One region of the Devosia rhizosphaerae genome, then DNA from elsewhere that is predicted to be linked to it. Evidence: predicted binding sites of a transcription regulator. Region 1 holds the regulator's gene; the other holds the start of a gene.
The links. Region 1 encodes PhoB, which activates phosphate uptake and scavenging genes when phosphate is short. Its sites were predicted from a motif close to TGTCATNNANCTGTCAT; they were not measured.

Region 1 (7,692 bases):
GTCGATTTACGAGAACGTAGCCTACGGTCCTAAGATCCACGGCATTGCGCGTTCCAAAGCCGATTTGGACGAGATCGTTGTCTCCTCACTCCGCAAGGCGGGTCTCTTCGAAGAGGTGAAGGACCGCCTATACGAGCCGGGTACAGGTCTGTCCGGCGGTCAGCAGCAGCGCCTCTGCATTGCGCGCGCGATCGCAGTTGGCCCTGAAGTAATCCTGATGGATGAACCCTGCTCGGCTCTCGACCCTATCGCAACCGCAATCATCGAGGAACTCATCGATGAACTGCGCGAGAACTTCACGATCGTGATCGTGACACACTCCATGCAGCAGGCCGCCCGCGTCTCGCAGAAGACCGCTTTCTTCCACTTGGGCAAGCTGATCGAAGAAGGCGTCACCGAAGAGATCTTCACCAACCCGGTGCACAAGCAAACACAAGACTACATCATGGGCCGGATCGGCTGACCGGGCGCATCGAGGAGGAAAACCAATGCCAAATACCGGCGCCGACCATATCGTTCAGTCCTATAGCGACGAACTCAATGCGCTCGCTCAAGCCATCGCCGAAATGGGCGGTGAAGTGGAAGTTTCCATCGAGAATGGCACCAAGGCCCTGCTCAAGCTTGATCGCGAGCTCGCCGATTTGACCATCATCGCCGATCAGCGCATCGACGACATGGAGCGCCGGATCGACGAAATGGCGGTTTCGATGATTGCTCGTCGTCAGCCGATGGCGAGCGATCTACGCGCCATCATTACCTCCATCCATGTCGCGGGGGACCTCGAGCGCATTGGTGACATGGCCAAGCAATTGGCCCGGCGCTCCCTGAAACTCGATGGGCTCAACCTGCAGCCAACTTTCTACAATGGCGTCCGCAACATGACGGCATTGGTAATGCGGCAGCTAAAGCAGGCGCTGGACGCCTATTCCAATCGGGACGCCGCCGCTGCCGTCGAGGTCTGCAACCGCGATGACGAGGTCGATGCGATGCACACCTCGTTGTTCCGTGAGCTGCTCACCTACATGATGGAAGATCCGCGCAACATCACCTCCTGCACGCATTTGCTGTTTTGCGCCAAGAGCCTGGAACGCATCGGCGACCACGCCACCAACATTGCGGAGCGCGCCTACTATCTGCAGACCGGCAAGCAGCTCGGGAGCAATGTCGAAGAGCTCGAGCGCAAGCAGATCAAGGTTTAAGCCATGTCGGCTACAATTCTCGTCGTCGAAGACGAAGGCGATATCGCCATTCTCTTGCGCTATAATCTTGAGGCCGAAGGCTTTCGGGTCCTGACTGCTGAAACCGGTGACGAGGCCCAGGTCCAGATCCAGCAAAAGCTGCCCGATCTGATCCTGCTTGACTGGATGCTGCCCGAGATCTCCGGCATCGAACTGTGCCGGCGCTTGCGGGCGCGCGACGAGACCGCGCGGGTGCCGATCATCATGCTGACCGCACGCGGCGAGGAAGAAGAACGGGTGCGGGGCCTTGCCACAGGTGCGGACGACTACGTCGTAAAGCCGTTTTCTGTTCCCGAACTGATGGCCCGAATCCATGCACTTCTGCGACGGGCGAACCCCAATCTGGTGACCGCTTCGCTCAAGGTCGGCGATCTCGAACTCGATCGCACCACCCACCGCGTCCGCCGCGGCAATCGCGACGTCCATCTTGGTCCCACCGAGTATCGACTACTCGAATATCTCATGCGCCATCCCGGCCGGGTCTATTCGCGCGAGCAATTGCTCGATGGTGTCTGGGGCAATGACGTCTATGTCGATGAGCGGACAGTGGATGTCCATATCGGTCGTCTCCGTCGTGCCATCAATCGCGGCCGCGAGATCGACCCGATCCGGACCGTTCGCGGCGCGGGCTACGCTTTCGACGAGCGCTTCGCCCAAGTGGCCTAGTGCTCGGGGCTCTCCCGGAGCGGCATGTCGTCGACCTGCGGCACGGTCTGCCGCTCGATCATGCGGTGGACATGGGGCGGTCCCTCGCCCCGGTGCAGCGCCCGCAAGCTCTGCAGGTTCTCGGCATCGGCCTTGGTACGCCGCAGATTGTGGCGCACATAGTCCACCCAGGTGGGCACGTGATAGCTCTCCACCCAGATCTCTGGGCGTTCGAGGTCCCGCAGCAGCGCCCATTGCCGCGCACCATCGCGGATGCGGATACGGCGGCGCTCACTCATTAGCCGGAGGAAAGCGGGAATGTCTTCCTGGACGATCTGATAGTCCACCATCACCATCACCGGCCCACTCCGCGGCCGCATCTCGAGCTTGAGCACCGGTTCGTTGAAGGCATTGAGCGGGCTGAGGTCGCGTGAGCTGAACTGCGGCAGCGGCAGCTTGAGACCCACCAGAGCACAGGCAAGGAGCGTCACCCCCGCCAAGGCGAGTGACCAGCTCGGTGCGGACAGATCGGCGACACTGCCCCAGAGCCAGCTGCCCAGTGCCATGCCGCCGAAAGTAGCCGTTTGGTAGAGCGATAGCGCCCGCCCCACAACCCAACGGGGCGTTGAGAGCTGAACGGAGACGTTGAACAGTGACAGCGCCAGCACCCAGCCCGCGCCCGCTGGCAAGAGAATGAGACAGCTCAGCACGATTTCGCGGCTGAAGCCCAGGCCGACACAGGAGACCGCGAACACCACGCAGGCAATGCGCACGATGATCTCATTGCTGTAGCGCTCGCGCACCCTTCCGTTGAGGAAGGCGCCTCCGATGGCACCAACGCCAAAGCACCCCAACAACGCGCCATAGCCCAGGGCGCCGCCGCCGAGATATTCGCTTGCCACCGAAGGCAGGAGCGCCAGCACCGCGATAGCGGCAAGGCCGAACAGGAAACCACGCAGCATAACTGTCATCAGATTGGGCGAGAGCGAGGCATAGCGCACCCCGGCCCACATGGCGCTGCCGAACCTCTCCCGCGGCAACTTGTTGGCGATCGCTTGCGGCTGCCACCGGAACAGCGCGGCGATCAGCGGGAGGTAGGAAACCGCATTGACCGCGAAGGCCGCAGCCGCGCCGGCAAAGGCAACGATGATGCCGCCAACTGCTGGCCCCACGCTGCGCATCATGTTGAAGCCCATGGCGTTGAGCGTCACCGCGCCGGGCAGGTCGTCGCGCGGCACGATATCGCCCATGGAAGCCTGCCAAGACGGGTTGAACAACGCTGTGCCGCAGCCAATCAGAAAGGTGAACCCTAGCAAGAGCCAGGGGGTCATCAGCCCAAGGAAACCCAGCACCGCCAGCACCACGGAAATGATCGCCATTGCCGATTGGGCAATGATCATCACTATGCGCCGGTCGAAATTGTCGGCCAGCGCGCCCGCTGCGATGGAGAACACCATGATGGGCAGGGTGGTCGAGGCCTGCACCAGGGCGACCATATTGTGGGAGTCCGTGAGGGTGGTCATCATCCACCCGGCGCCGACCGCCTGCACAAGACCGCCGAGATTGGACGCTAAGGTGGCGATCCAGAGCAGGCGAAAGGTCTCGTGCCGGAAAGGGGCCAGCACAGACACTCGCTCGGGCATTCGTGAACCTCAGTCGTCTGCCCGCAATCGCGCGGGCGAATGGCACCAATCTGCTCTCGGCAGGGCGCCAATGCAACTGCGCCGGCACGAGGCCGGCGCAGTCTTTTTCGTCTTAGCCAGCCGCGGTGTAGGCCGTCTTGACCTGAGTGTAGAACTCGGCGGCGTACTTGCCCTGCTCGCGCGGACCATAGCTCGAGCCTTTGCGGCCCCCGAACGGCACGTGAAAGTCCACGCCAGCGGTTGGCACGTTGACCATCACCATGCCTGCCTCGGCATTGCGCTTGAAGTGCGTGGCGTATTTAAGCGAGGTGGTCACGATGCCAGCGGATAGACCGAACTCGGTGTCGTTTGCGGTGGCGAGTGCCTCTTCATAATCCTTGACCCGAATGACGCTAGCGACCGGCCCGAAGATCTCTTCGCGGCTGATGCGCATATTGTTGGTCGCCTCGACAAACAGCGTCGGCTGCAGGAAGTAGCCCTCCGTGTCCTTCTGGACGCGTTCGCCGCCAGCGGCAATCTTGGCGCCCTCGTTCTTGCCGATCTCGATGTAGTCGGTGTCCTGCTTGAGCTGGCCAGGATCGACCACCGGACCGATCTCGGTGTCCTTGTCCAGCGCATTGCCCACCCGCAGATTACGCGTGCGCTCAGCGAGGGCTTCCACGAAGCGGTCGTGGATACCTTCGGTGACGATGACACGCGAAGAGGCGGTGCAGCGCTGGCCGGTCGAGAAGAAGGCGGACTGTGCCACGGTCTCGACGGCAACTTTGAGATCGGCATCGTCGAGCACGATGGTGGGGTTCTTGCCGCCCATTTCCAGCTGGAACCGGCGGCCGACTTCAACCGACGCAGCCGCAACGCGCTTGCCGGTACCAACCGAGCCGGTGAAGCTGACGGCATGGACGTTCTTGCTGTCGAGCATGGTCTGGCCGACCACCGAGCCCTTGCCCATGACGAGGTTCAGGACGCCCTTGGGCAGGCCTGCCCGCACCAGGATGTCGACGATGGCCCAGGTCGAGCCGGGCACGAGGTCCGCCGGTTTGATGACGACGGTGTTGCCATAGGCCAGGGCGGGGGCAATCTTCCAGCTTGGAATAGCGATCGGGAAGTTCCAGGGTGTGATGAGGCCGATGACACCAATCGGCTCGCGCGTGATCTCGACACCGACGCCGGGGCGGACCGACGGCACCACTTCTCCCGTGAGGCGCAGCACTTCGCCGGCAAAGAAGTCGAAGATCTGACCGGCGCGAGTGACCTCGCCGATGCCTTCAACCAGTGTCTTGCCCTCTTCACGGCTCAGCAGTTCACCCAGCTCTTGCTTGCGGGCGAGGATTTCATCGGCCGCCTTGCGCAGGATCGCATGGCGTTCCAGCAAGCCCGAGCGCGACCAGGCGGGGAATGCCGCCTTGGCTGCCGCAATCGCCTGTTTGGTTTCCTCAGCCGATGCGCGGGCATAGACGCCCACAACTTCGGAGGTATTGGAGGGGTTGATGTTCTCCACGCCCTCGGCGCCGACCCATTCCCCGTCGATCAGGTTCTTGTGTAGTTCAGCCATTTATTGTGCCTTTCAGAAAGCTAGAGGAGGTCCGCCCGGGCGAGGTCGCGCAGCAAGTGGCTGGCGCCGTAGGTCCAGGGTGGGCAATGAGTGGATAGGTCGACGCGATTGGTCAGTGTCCCCAGCGAGGGGGTCGAAATCGAGACCGTGTCGCCGATCTTGTGGGTAAAACCCATGCCGGCGCCGCCGCGATCCTTCACTGGAGCGAACATGGTGCCGAGATAAAGCACCAGCCCGTCGGGATATTGGTGATGTTCGCCGATCGTCGCGGCAACCAGCGATTCCGGGGTGCGGGAGATCTGGCTCATGGACGAATGGCCGTCGAGCACGAAGCCGTCCTCGCCTTCCACCCGTAAGGCGATCTCGGCCTGCTTGACGGTATCGAGCGTGAACTCGTCGTCGAAGAGGCGAATGAACGGCCCCAGCGAGGCAGACGCGTTGTTGTCCTTGGCCTTGCCCAGGAGCAGCGCCGAGCGGCCCTCCACATCGCGCAAATTGACGTCGTTGCCCAGCGTCGCGCCGATGATGTTGCCCGTGCTGGTGACCACCAGGGCGACTTCGGGCTCGGGATTGTTCCAGCTCGAGATCGGGTGCAGCCCCACGTCGGCGCCATAACCCACCGAACTCATGGGCTGGCCCTTCGTGAAAATCTCCGCGTCAGGCCCGATCCCCACTTCGAGATATTGGCTCCACACGCCTCGCTCCACCAGCGCCGCCTTGACCTGGGCGGCCGTATCGGAGCCGGGTACCAATTGGCTAAGGTCGGTGCCGATCAGGGCGAGAATTTCGACCCGCAATGCCTCGGCACGCGCCTTGTCGCCACGTGCCTGCTCTTCGATGACGCGCTCAAGCAGCGACACGACGAAGGTGACGCCCGAGGCTTTCACCGCCTGCAAGTCGATGGGCGACAAGAGGCTGGGTTTGGCTGCATCACGGCCGGTGGGTAGGCTGTTGTCCAGCAGCGCCTGGGCGCTCCCCAAATCCTTGCCACTCGCCGCGCGGACATAGCCGATCGGGTCAGCGCTCTCGGCGATGTCCCGCACGGTCGCCATGCCCTTGGCGGTGATATCGAGTACCTGACCGTCACGAATGGTAATAATGGCAGGGTGGTTCTGCCCCGCTAGACGAGCACGGCCGAGCAGGACGCCGTCCGGGAAATGCTTGTGGCTCATGAGCGCCTCTTGTGGGTGATGCCTGTCTGAGTACCGCACCCGCAGGGCCCGGCGCAACCCTCATAAGTCATACTTTTGGACATGACCGTTTGCCCACAAGCCCGTTCAAATTCAGTTCATCAGCGCCGCAATACTGACGCATTAGGTGGGGAATGCTCCCCCCTCAACTTGGAGAGTTCTCATGCGTCACCTCCCTGCCCTTGTCCCCCTCGCCGTTCTCGCCCTCGCCGCACCCGCTTACGCGGGGACCGTATCCGTCGAAGGTCGCGGCGAAGTTGCCGCCGCCCCGGATATGGCTTTCATCACCTCCGGCGTCACGACGCAGGGCGCTACCGCCCGCGAGGCGCTCGACGCCAATACGGCGGCGATGACTGAACTGCTCGAGACGCTCAAGGCCGACGGGATCCAAGCTCGGGATATTCAGACCTCGGGCTTTTCGGTGAACCCGAACTATGTCTATACCGATGAGCGCGACGAGAGCGGCTATACCAAGCCCCCCAAGATCGAGGGCTATCAGGTCAGCAACACCGTGACGGTCACGGTCCGCGACCTTGAGGCCCTCGGCACTATCTTGGACAAATCTGTCGATGTGGGCGCCAACACCATCAATGGTATCAGCTTCTCGGTGGCCGATCCTTCCGAACTGCTTGATGAAGCCCGCAAGTCGGCCTTCGACAATGCCCGCGCCAAGGCCGAAATTTACGCCGATGCGGCCGGCAGTTCGCTTGAAGAGATCGTCTCGATTTCCGAGACCCAAGGACAGGATCAGCCGCAGCCCTATCCTATGTATGCCCGAGCCGAAATGGCCGCGAGCTCCCCGGTCCCCGTTGAAGCCGGCGAGTTGACCTTCACGATCAATGTGACCGTGGAATGGGATCTGGCTGACACAGCCAACTAGCCTTCTCGGCGGTCCCGGATGGCCGCCGAGCACTCGACCTCCTCCTCCCGAGGGGGCTCGGGCGGTGGGGGCATTTCACCGTAGTCACCTTGTCCTCACCGCCTTTATCCCGCCAGCACGCGCCAAAGCATGTTGAGGCCGACCAGGACCAGGAAGGCCGCGAAGACATATTTCAGCGTCTTCTGATCGAGCCGGTGGGCGAGCGCAGCGCCGAACGGCGCGAAGACCGCCGCAAGCACTGCCACCAGCACCAGCGCCACAAGATTGATGTAGCCGAGGCTCAGCGGCGGCAGCTCGCTCGCGCCCCAACCCGAAATGATGAAGCCGAGCGTGCCGGAGACGGCAATCGCCACTCCGATCGCCGCCGAGGTGCCGACTGCGGCATGCATCGTGGCGCCAAAGGCGACCAGAGTCGGCACAGTGAGCGATCCCCCACCAATGCCCATCAGTGAAGAGATATAGCCGACGACCAGCGCCGAGAGGCGGTGCGTTAGCGACGAGCCATTCAAATGGCCCATGACTTTGGTCTGCAGGCCGAAGACGA
Region 2 (7,692 bases), 1.0 Mb from region 1:
AAGGGCGGCGGCAAAGGGAGACAGCGCGACTGCCATGAGGCTCAATGCCGCAAGAAAGAGCAGTGCCGCACCCGCTTGCGGATTGCCGATAGCGCCGACCCCGAAGATGAGCACCGGGATGGAAAGCGGGGCGATGAGGATGGGCGCGACCAGGCCGCCGCGCCGAATCGCAACGGTCACGGCCGCACCAACGGCCCCAAAGGCTGCCAGTGCGGGGGTCCCCACTAATAGCGAGAGGAAAGTGCGCCAGAAGGTTGGGACATCCATGGCGAGCAGCATCGCCAGGAAGGGAGAGGCGATGATCAGGGGCAGGGCCGAAACAATCCAATGCGCCATCACTTTTGCGGCAATGGTGGCCGATAGCGGCAGATCGGCCTGCCGCAGCAGGACCAGCGTGCCATCGTCGTGATCGGGGCCAAAGAGCCGGTCGAGGCCCAGCAGCATGGCCAAAAAGGCCGCGATCCAGACGATGCCTGGCGCCACGGTCGCCAGCAAGACCTGATCGGGGCCAACAGCAAAGGGCACCAGAGCACCGACGATGACAAAGAAGAGGACCAGCGTCAGTACGTTGCCGCCGCCTCGCAGCGAGAGCTGCAGGTCCCGCCGGAGCACCGCCCAGAACGCCCTCATGCTGCAGCCTTGAGGCTGAGGATTTCAAGCTGGCTGGTGGGAGCGAGGTCGATGGGGTCATGGGTGGCGACAATGGCAAGTCCGCCTCGGGCCAGATGCCCGTCGAGCAAGCGCGCGACCAGGGTGTGGCCCTGGCTGTCGAGCGCAGCGGTGGGTTCATCAAGGAGCCAGACCGGTCGAAGGCTGACGAGCAGCCGCGCCAGAGCCAGGCGACGGGACTGTCCCGCAGACAGATGGCCGGCGTCGAGCCGGGCAAGCGAGCCCAGCCCAACTTCCTCTAGGGCTGCTTGGGGCGAAACGCCGGTTTCGCCATTAAGTTGTGCCCAGAAGGAGAGATTTTCGAGCACGCTCAGCCGTGGCTTGATGGCGTTGCGATGGCCGCAATAGTGCAGCTGCGGACCTGCGTCGGCATCGGCTCCATCAATGACCATTGCGCCGGCGAGCGGCGGCACCACGCCTGCCAGGGTCAGCAGCAGCGTGGTCTTGCCGGTGCCGTTTGGCCCGCGCAGCAGAAGGCAAGTGCCCCCGGCGACGGCGAAATCGAGGTTATCGACGAGGGTCAATCCGGCTCGGCCACAGGCAAGCCCCTGAGCGCGCAGCTCCAGCGGCGGAAAGGCTGGCGGTGGAAAGACTTGCCGATCGGTCATGGCCCCATCTCGTATTGAACGAAAGGCAAGGCTGGCAAGGCCAAACTCGATTGGCTATAAGCCGTCCAGATTGGAGTCATTCCAGGAAAGGCGACGCTTTTCGAGAAGTTCTCCGGGCTTTCCCCCGTAAGCGTCAGCACCATAAGCAAAAGGGCGGGACCAAACGTGAGCTCACTAGACAGCTTCAAATCGAAATCGACCCTAACGGTCGGCGGCAAGACCTACACCTATTACTCACTTGCCGAAGCCGAAAAGAACGGGCTCGCGGGCGTTTCGGCCCTGCCGCACTCGATGAAGGTGGTGCTGGAGAACCTGCTGCGCTTTGAAGACAACCGCACCGTCACCAAGGAAGATATCCTGGCGGTGGCCGAGTGGCTCAAGACGCGCACCAGCGAACACGAAATCTCCTATCGGCCGGCGCGCGTGCTAATGCAGGACTTCACCGGCGTTCCCGCCGTGGTGGATCTGGCGGCCATGCGCGACGCTACGGCCAAGCTCGGCGCCGATCCCCAGAAGATCAATCCCCTCGTCCCCGTCGACCTCGTGATCGACCACTCCGTGATGGTCGACCAGTTCGGCACGCCAATGGCGTTCGAGCAGAATGTGGAACTTGAATATGAGCGCAATGGCGAGCGCTATGAATTCTTGCGCTGGGGCCAGTCGGCGTTCGACAATTTCCGCGTCGTACCGCCCGGCACCGGCATTTGCCACCAGGTGAACCTTGAATACCTGGCCCAGACCGTCTGGACCAAGGACGAGAACGGCGAGACCGTTGCCTATCCCGACACGCTGGTTGGCACTGACTCGCACACCACCATGGTCAATGGCCTGGCAGTGCTGGGCTGGGGCGTTGGTGGGATCGAGGCCGAGGCGGCCATGCTGGGCCAACCGATCACCATGATGATCCCCGAGGTCGTCGGCTTCAAGCTGACCGGCAGGATCAACGAGGGTATCACGGCCACCGATCTGGTGCTGACCGTCACCGAGATGCTGCGCAAGAAAGGAGTGGTCGGCAAGTTCGTTGAATTCTACGGCCCGGGCCTCGATTATCTCAGCCTCGAAGACCAGGCGACGATCGCCAACATGGCGCCCGAATACGGCGCCACCTGCGGCTACTTCCCGGTTGATGCCGACACTCTGAAGTACTTGACCACTTCAGGCCGTGATCCGCAGCGCGTGGCGCTGGTGGAAGCCTATTCCAAGGCGCAGGGCATGTTCCGCGAGACCACTTCGCCGGATCCGGTCTTTACCTCCACTCTCGAACTCGACCTCACCACCGTCGTTCCCTCGATCTCCGGCCCGAAGCGCCCGCAGGATCGAATCGTGCTGACCCAGGCCAAGGAGAAGTTCATTGCCGGCCTGCCGACCGAGTTCGGCAAGACAGACGAGCCGCAGGTGCAGGTGGAAGGCGAAGACTACGCCATCGGCCATGGCGATGTGGTCATCGCAGCCATCACCTCGTGCACCAACACCTCGAACCCATCGGTGCTGGTTGCTGCCGGTCTCGTGGCCCGCAAAGCCCGCGAACTGGGGCTGACCCGCAAGCCATGGGTCAAAACCTCGCTAGCGCCCGGGTCGCAGGTGGTGACCGACTATCTGACTTCGGCAGGCTTGCAGGAAGACCTCGACGCTATCGGCTTCAACCTCGTGGGCTATGGCTGCACCACCTGCATCGGCAATTCCGGCCCGCTGCCGGCGCCGATCAGCAAGGCAGTGCAAGCCGGTGACTTGGTCGCCGCCTCGGTCCTTTCGGGTAACCGCAATTTCGAAGGTCGCGTGAACCCCGACGTCAAGGCGAACTTCCTCGCCTCGCCGCCGCTGGTGGTCGCCTATGCGCTGGCCGGTTCGATGAAGATCGACATCACCACCGAGCCGCTGGGCACGGGCAAGGACGGGCAGCCGGTCTATCTCAAGGATGTCTGGCCCTCCAACCACGAGGTCGCCGAGATCGTCCGCACCCACGTTACCCCCGAGATGTTCAAGGGCCGCTATTCGGACGTTTTCAAGGGCGACGAGCACTGGCAGGGGATCGCGGTGGAAGGCGGGGAGACCTATGCCTGGAATTCCGGCTCCACCTATGTGCAGAACCCGCCTTACTTCGAAGACCTCGAAATCGAGCCCAAGCCGGTAACCGATATCGAGAAGGCGCGCGTCCTGGCGCTCTTCCTCGACTCCATCACCACCGACCACATCTCGCCAGCCGGTTCGTTCAAGCCGAGCACGCCAGCGGGGCAGTATCTGCAGGAGCACCAGGTCGCGCCTAGGGATTTCAACTCCTATGGCGCGCGTCGCGGCAACCATGAAGTGATGATGCGTGGCACCTTTGCCAATATCCGCATCAAGAACCAGATGTTGCCGGGCGTCGAAGGCGGCTTCACCAAAGGTCCCGATGGCAGCCAAATGCCGATCTATGACGCAGCCATGGCGTACCAGGGCCAGGGCACGCCGCTGGTCGTCTTTGCCGGCAAGGAATATGGAACGGGCTCCTCGCGCGACTGGGCGGCCAAGGGCACCAACCTGCTTGGCGTAAAGGCCGTGATTGCCCAGAGCTTTGAGCGTATCCACCGCTCGAACCTGGTGGGCATGGGCGTGATCCCGCTGCAGTTCAAGGACGGCGAGAGCTGGCAGTCGCTGGGCCTCGATGGCTCCGAGACGGTGGACATCATCGGGGTCGAGACAATCACCCCGCGCGCCAAGGTGAACGTCCAGATCACCAAGGCCGATGGCAGCGTGCTGAACGTCGAAACGCTGTGCCGCATTGATACGGCCAACGAGCTCGACTACTTCAAGAACGGTGGCATTCTGCACTACGTGCTGCGCAGTCTCGTCGCGGCATAAGGGCACCTCGCTCGATCAAGCTTAGAATGGCGGCCCATGAGGGCTGCCATTTTTGTTTGTGCGGTGCTGTGTGACCGAACGTACACCCGTGGCAGCGGATTCACTGTCTCACCCCTTTTTGACTAGCGGGGGCCCTCGCGGCGGGCTTACAACTTCGGTCCATGACCCTTCGTCCCCTTCTTGCCGCCTCGCTCGGCCTTGTTGCGCTTGCCCTATCGTCCTCTTTTGCCGGGGCCGAGCACTATCGCATCCGGCCCAAGGCGGTGGTTGAGCTGTTTACCAGCCAGGGCTGCGCCCAGTGCCCCCCCGCTGACGCCCTGCTCACGAGCCTCGCCGAGAGCGGGGATGTCGTGGCGCTCGCCTACCATGTCGACTATTGGGACTATGTGGGTTGGGAAGACACTTTCGGCGACGGCATGTTCTCGGACCGGCAGCGTGCTTACGCAGAAAGCTGGGGCTCCTCGCGCATCTATACTCCGCAGATGGTGGTCAATGGCGCCAAGGGCGTTGTAGGCTCAAAGCGTCATGAAGTGCATGGCGCCTTGAGCGGGGTGAGCCTGCCCCTTTCGGTGGAGCTCGAGCGCGACGGCGACATGCTCAAGGTCAGTGTGCCGGCCGATCCGCAGCTGGGTGACGCAGTGGTGTGGCTGGTTACCTATCGCGACCGTGCCGAAGTGATGATCGACAAGGGCGAGAATGCCGGCAAGACCATGGCCTATACCCAGGTCGTGACCGGGCGACAGGCGCTGGGCATGTGGGAAGCCGAAACCGGTGCGGATCTCAAGCTGCCGCTCCACGAGGTGATGGCCGACGAGGCCACGGGGATTGCCGTACTCGTGCAGCAAGAACGCGAAGGTTTGCCCGGACCTATTTTGGGAGCCGCCGCCTACGAGCAGCATTGATCGCAACCATGCAAAGAAAGCCCGCCCTTGGGGGCAAGGGCGGGACGGTCTGACTGACTGGTCAACTTAGAAAAGGGCGGCTGGTGTCCAAACGTTTCGGTTGGGGGCTCGGTCTGCCTGGGCACCAGCCACTGGAGGCAACGATCACAAGATCGTGGGCTAATCGGGCGGGCTGAGGGACAAAGTATGACCGAATTGGGGTATTTCGTTACCTGAGCGTTAAGCGTGCGACCGCTTGCATCGGGGACTGAAAGCCGCAACTATGACACTACGTTGACATCGGAGGGCCACCCCAAAGGTGCAGGGCCGGACATCGAAAGACAACAAAGTTAGCCTTTCCCTGGTGCAGGGTGGGGAGGGATCGCCACCGACTGGTGGCGGCAAGCCGCTCGCCATCGTGCCCTTTGATCGCAAGGAACTGGCGACGATCCTCTCGGTCTATGGCCGCAAGGTGGGGCAGGGCGAATGGCGCGACTACGCCATGGATTTCCTTAAGGACCGTGCGCTCTTTTCAATCTATGCGCGCGTTTCTGAGCGGCCGCTCTTTATCATCGAAAAGGCGCCTCGCCTGCGCAACCGGCAGGGGCAGTATTCGGTGACCAATCAGCAGGGCCGTATCCTCAAGCGCGGGCATGACCTCGCGCAGGTGCTGCGAGTGCTTGATCCGCAGCTTGCAGTGGTGAGCTAGCGCCTAGAGCGCCAGCTGCATGTGGACGATGTCCAGCCAGCGGTCGAATTTGAGACCGAGCTTCTCGTGCCGCCCGATGTGGCGGAAACCGAGTTTTTCGTGCAGGGCAATGGAGCGGTCCTGCTCCCCGGTGATGACGGCGATCATCTGCTTGAAGCCGAAGGTGCGGGACTGGACGATGAGCTCGGTCAGGAGCGTTCGGCCCAGGCCGGAGCCAATGGCATCCTCGCGCAAATAGATCGAATCCTCGCAGGTAAAGCGATAGGCGGGCCGGGGCCGGTAAGTCGAGGCATAGGCGTAGCCGATGACCTCACCCCCGCGCTCGGCGATGATTACTGGATGCCCCGCATCAAGCATGTGGCCGAACTTTTCGGCGAGATAGGTATGGCCAGGTGCCTCAAGGTCGAAGGTGGCCGTCGATGTCTCGACATAGTGCCGGTAGATGGCGGTGATCGCGGGGATATCACCCCAGGAAAAGGGGCGCAGGACGAGGTCGGACACTTGAGGGCGCAACTCGACAAAAGAAAAGGACCGCAGCCTTTCTAAGCTGCGGTCCCGATATTCGTCCAACCAAATTCTTGGTGCTGGTTACTCGCGAGTGCCGAACAGGCGGAGCAGCATCAGGAAGAGGTTGATGAAGTCGAGGTAGAGGCTCAGCGCGCCCATGATGGCGCCCTTGGCCAGCGTGTCGGCACCAAGCGTCTCGGAGTAGCCTTCCTTGATCTTCTGGGTGTCGTAGGCGGTGAGGCCCACAAAGATCAGCACGCCAACGGCAGAGATCGCAAATTCAAGCATCGAAGACTGCATGAAGATGTTGACCACCGAGGCGATGATCAGGCCGATCAGGCCCATGAACAGGAAGCTGCCCATGCCGGTGAGGTCACGCTTGGTGGTGTAGCCGTAAAGGCTCATGGCACCGAACGTAGCGGCCGTGATGAAGAACACCTTGGCGATCGAGGCGTCGGTGTAGACCATGAAGATGGAGGACAGCGACAGGCCCATGATGGCCGAGAACGCCCAGAAGGTGCCTTGCGCGGCAGTCACGGAAAGCTTGTTGATGCCAAAGCTCAGCACCATTACAAAAGCGAGTGGCGCCAGGGCCACAACCCACATCAGGGGCGTGGTGTAAAGCAGCGCACCCCAGGCGGTCAGCTCGCCATTGCTCACGGCGGCGGCATTGGAGAAGTAGGCGACGACACCCGTCACTACCAGTCCGATACCCATATAGTTGTAGACGCGCAGCATATAGCTGCGCAGGCCCTCGTCGATGGCCAAGGCCGAGCCGGCCCGCGCACCGAGGGTCTGACGGTCATATTCAGCCATTTAATCGGTTTCCTTTCCCAATATGAGAGCGGTCTCTAACCGCCGGTGGGCATTGCTTGCCACTTGCACAACAATATGGATGCCACGCCCTTGGTTTACAAGTGATCTCGGGGCGCTGCGACGAATGGACTGGCTGCGGCTTAAGGTTGTGTTACGGTCCGGGGCGAATCTGATGCTGACCTGCACGAGGAGGGCCCCATGCCCCGGCTCTTTACCGGCCTCGAAATCCCGACAGATGTGGGATTTGCGCTTTCTCTCAAGCGCGGTGGCCTCAGCGGCGCCCGCTGGATCGACCCCGAGAATTACCATATCACCCTGCGCTTCATCGGTGATGTCGACGGGCAGACCGCCGACGAGGTGGCCGATAGCCTCGATCGGCTCTCCAATTCGATGCGGTTCGAGGTGCGGCTCACCCATCTAGGGACATTTGGTGGCGATAAGCCGCGGGCGCTTTATGCGGGGGTGGATCCGAGCGAAGCTCTAACCCGGTTGCAAGCCGCCCAGGAGCGGGTGCTACAACGGGCGGGACTACCCGCCGAGGGGCGCAAATTCGTGCCGCATGTGACACTGGCGCGGCTGCGCGGAGCCGGCGCCGAAGAGGTGGCGCGCTTTATTGCCGATGCCGGGCGGTTCGAACCGCTGAGCTTTCCGGTGGGCCGGTTCG

Region 2: a site for PhoB is predicted at 5,280-5,296, ahead of QOV41_RS01255 (DUF2794 domain-containing protein). Genes of this name have one in related genera too.

What each region holds. Positions count from the first base shown of each region.
Region 1 covers NZ_CP126539.1:1,270,663-1,278,354, reverse strand. Annotated here, with positions in the region: gene pstB (phosphate ABC transporter ATP-binding protein PstB) at 1-463, shown strand, start outside; gene phoU (phosphate signaling complex protein PhoU) at 489-1,199, shown strand; gene phoB (phosphate regulon transcriptional regulator PhoB) at 1,203-1,904, shown strand; gene QOV41_RS06195 (MFS transporter) at 1,901-3,526, opposite strand; gene QOV41_RS06190 (aldehyde dehydrogenase family protein) at 3,639-5,078, opposite strand; gene QOV41_RS06185 (fumarylacetoacetate hydrolase family protein) at 5,099-6,250, opposite strand; gene QOV41_RS06180 (SIMPL domain-containing protein) at 6,432-7,148, shown strand; gene QOV41_RS06175 (sulfite exporter TauE/SafE family protein) at 7,253-7,692, opposite strand, start outside.
Region 2 covers NZ_CP126539.1:248,684-256,375, forward strand. Annotated here, with positions in the region: gene ccmB (heme exporter protein CcmB) at 1-630, opposite strand, end outside; gene ccmA (heme ABC exporter ATP-binding protein CcmA) at 627-1,277, opposite strand; gene acnA (aconitate hydratase AcnA) at 1,443-4,115, shown strand; gene QOV41_RS01250 (DUF1223 domain-containing protein) at 4,277-5,017, shown strand; gene QOV41_RS01255 (DUF2794 domain-containing protein) at 5,316-5,705, shown strand; gene QOV41_RS01260 (GNAT family N-acetyltransferase) at 5,709-6,206, opposite strand; gene QOV41_RS01265 (Bax inhibitor-1/YccA family protein) at 6,294-7,028, opposite strand; gene thpR (RNA 2',3'-cyclic phosphodiesterase) at 7,227-7,692, shown strand, end outside.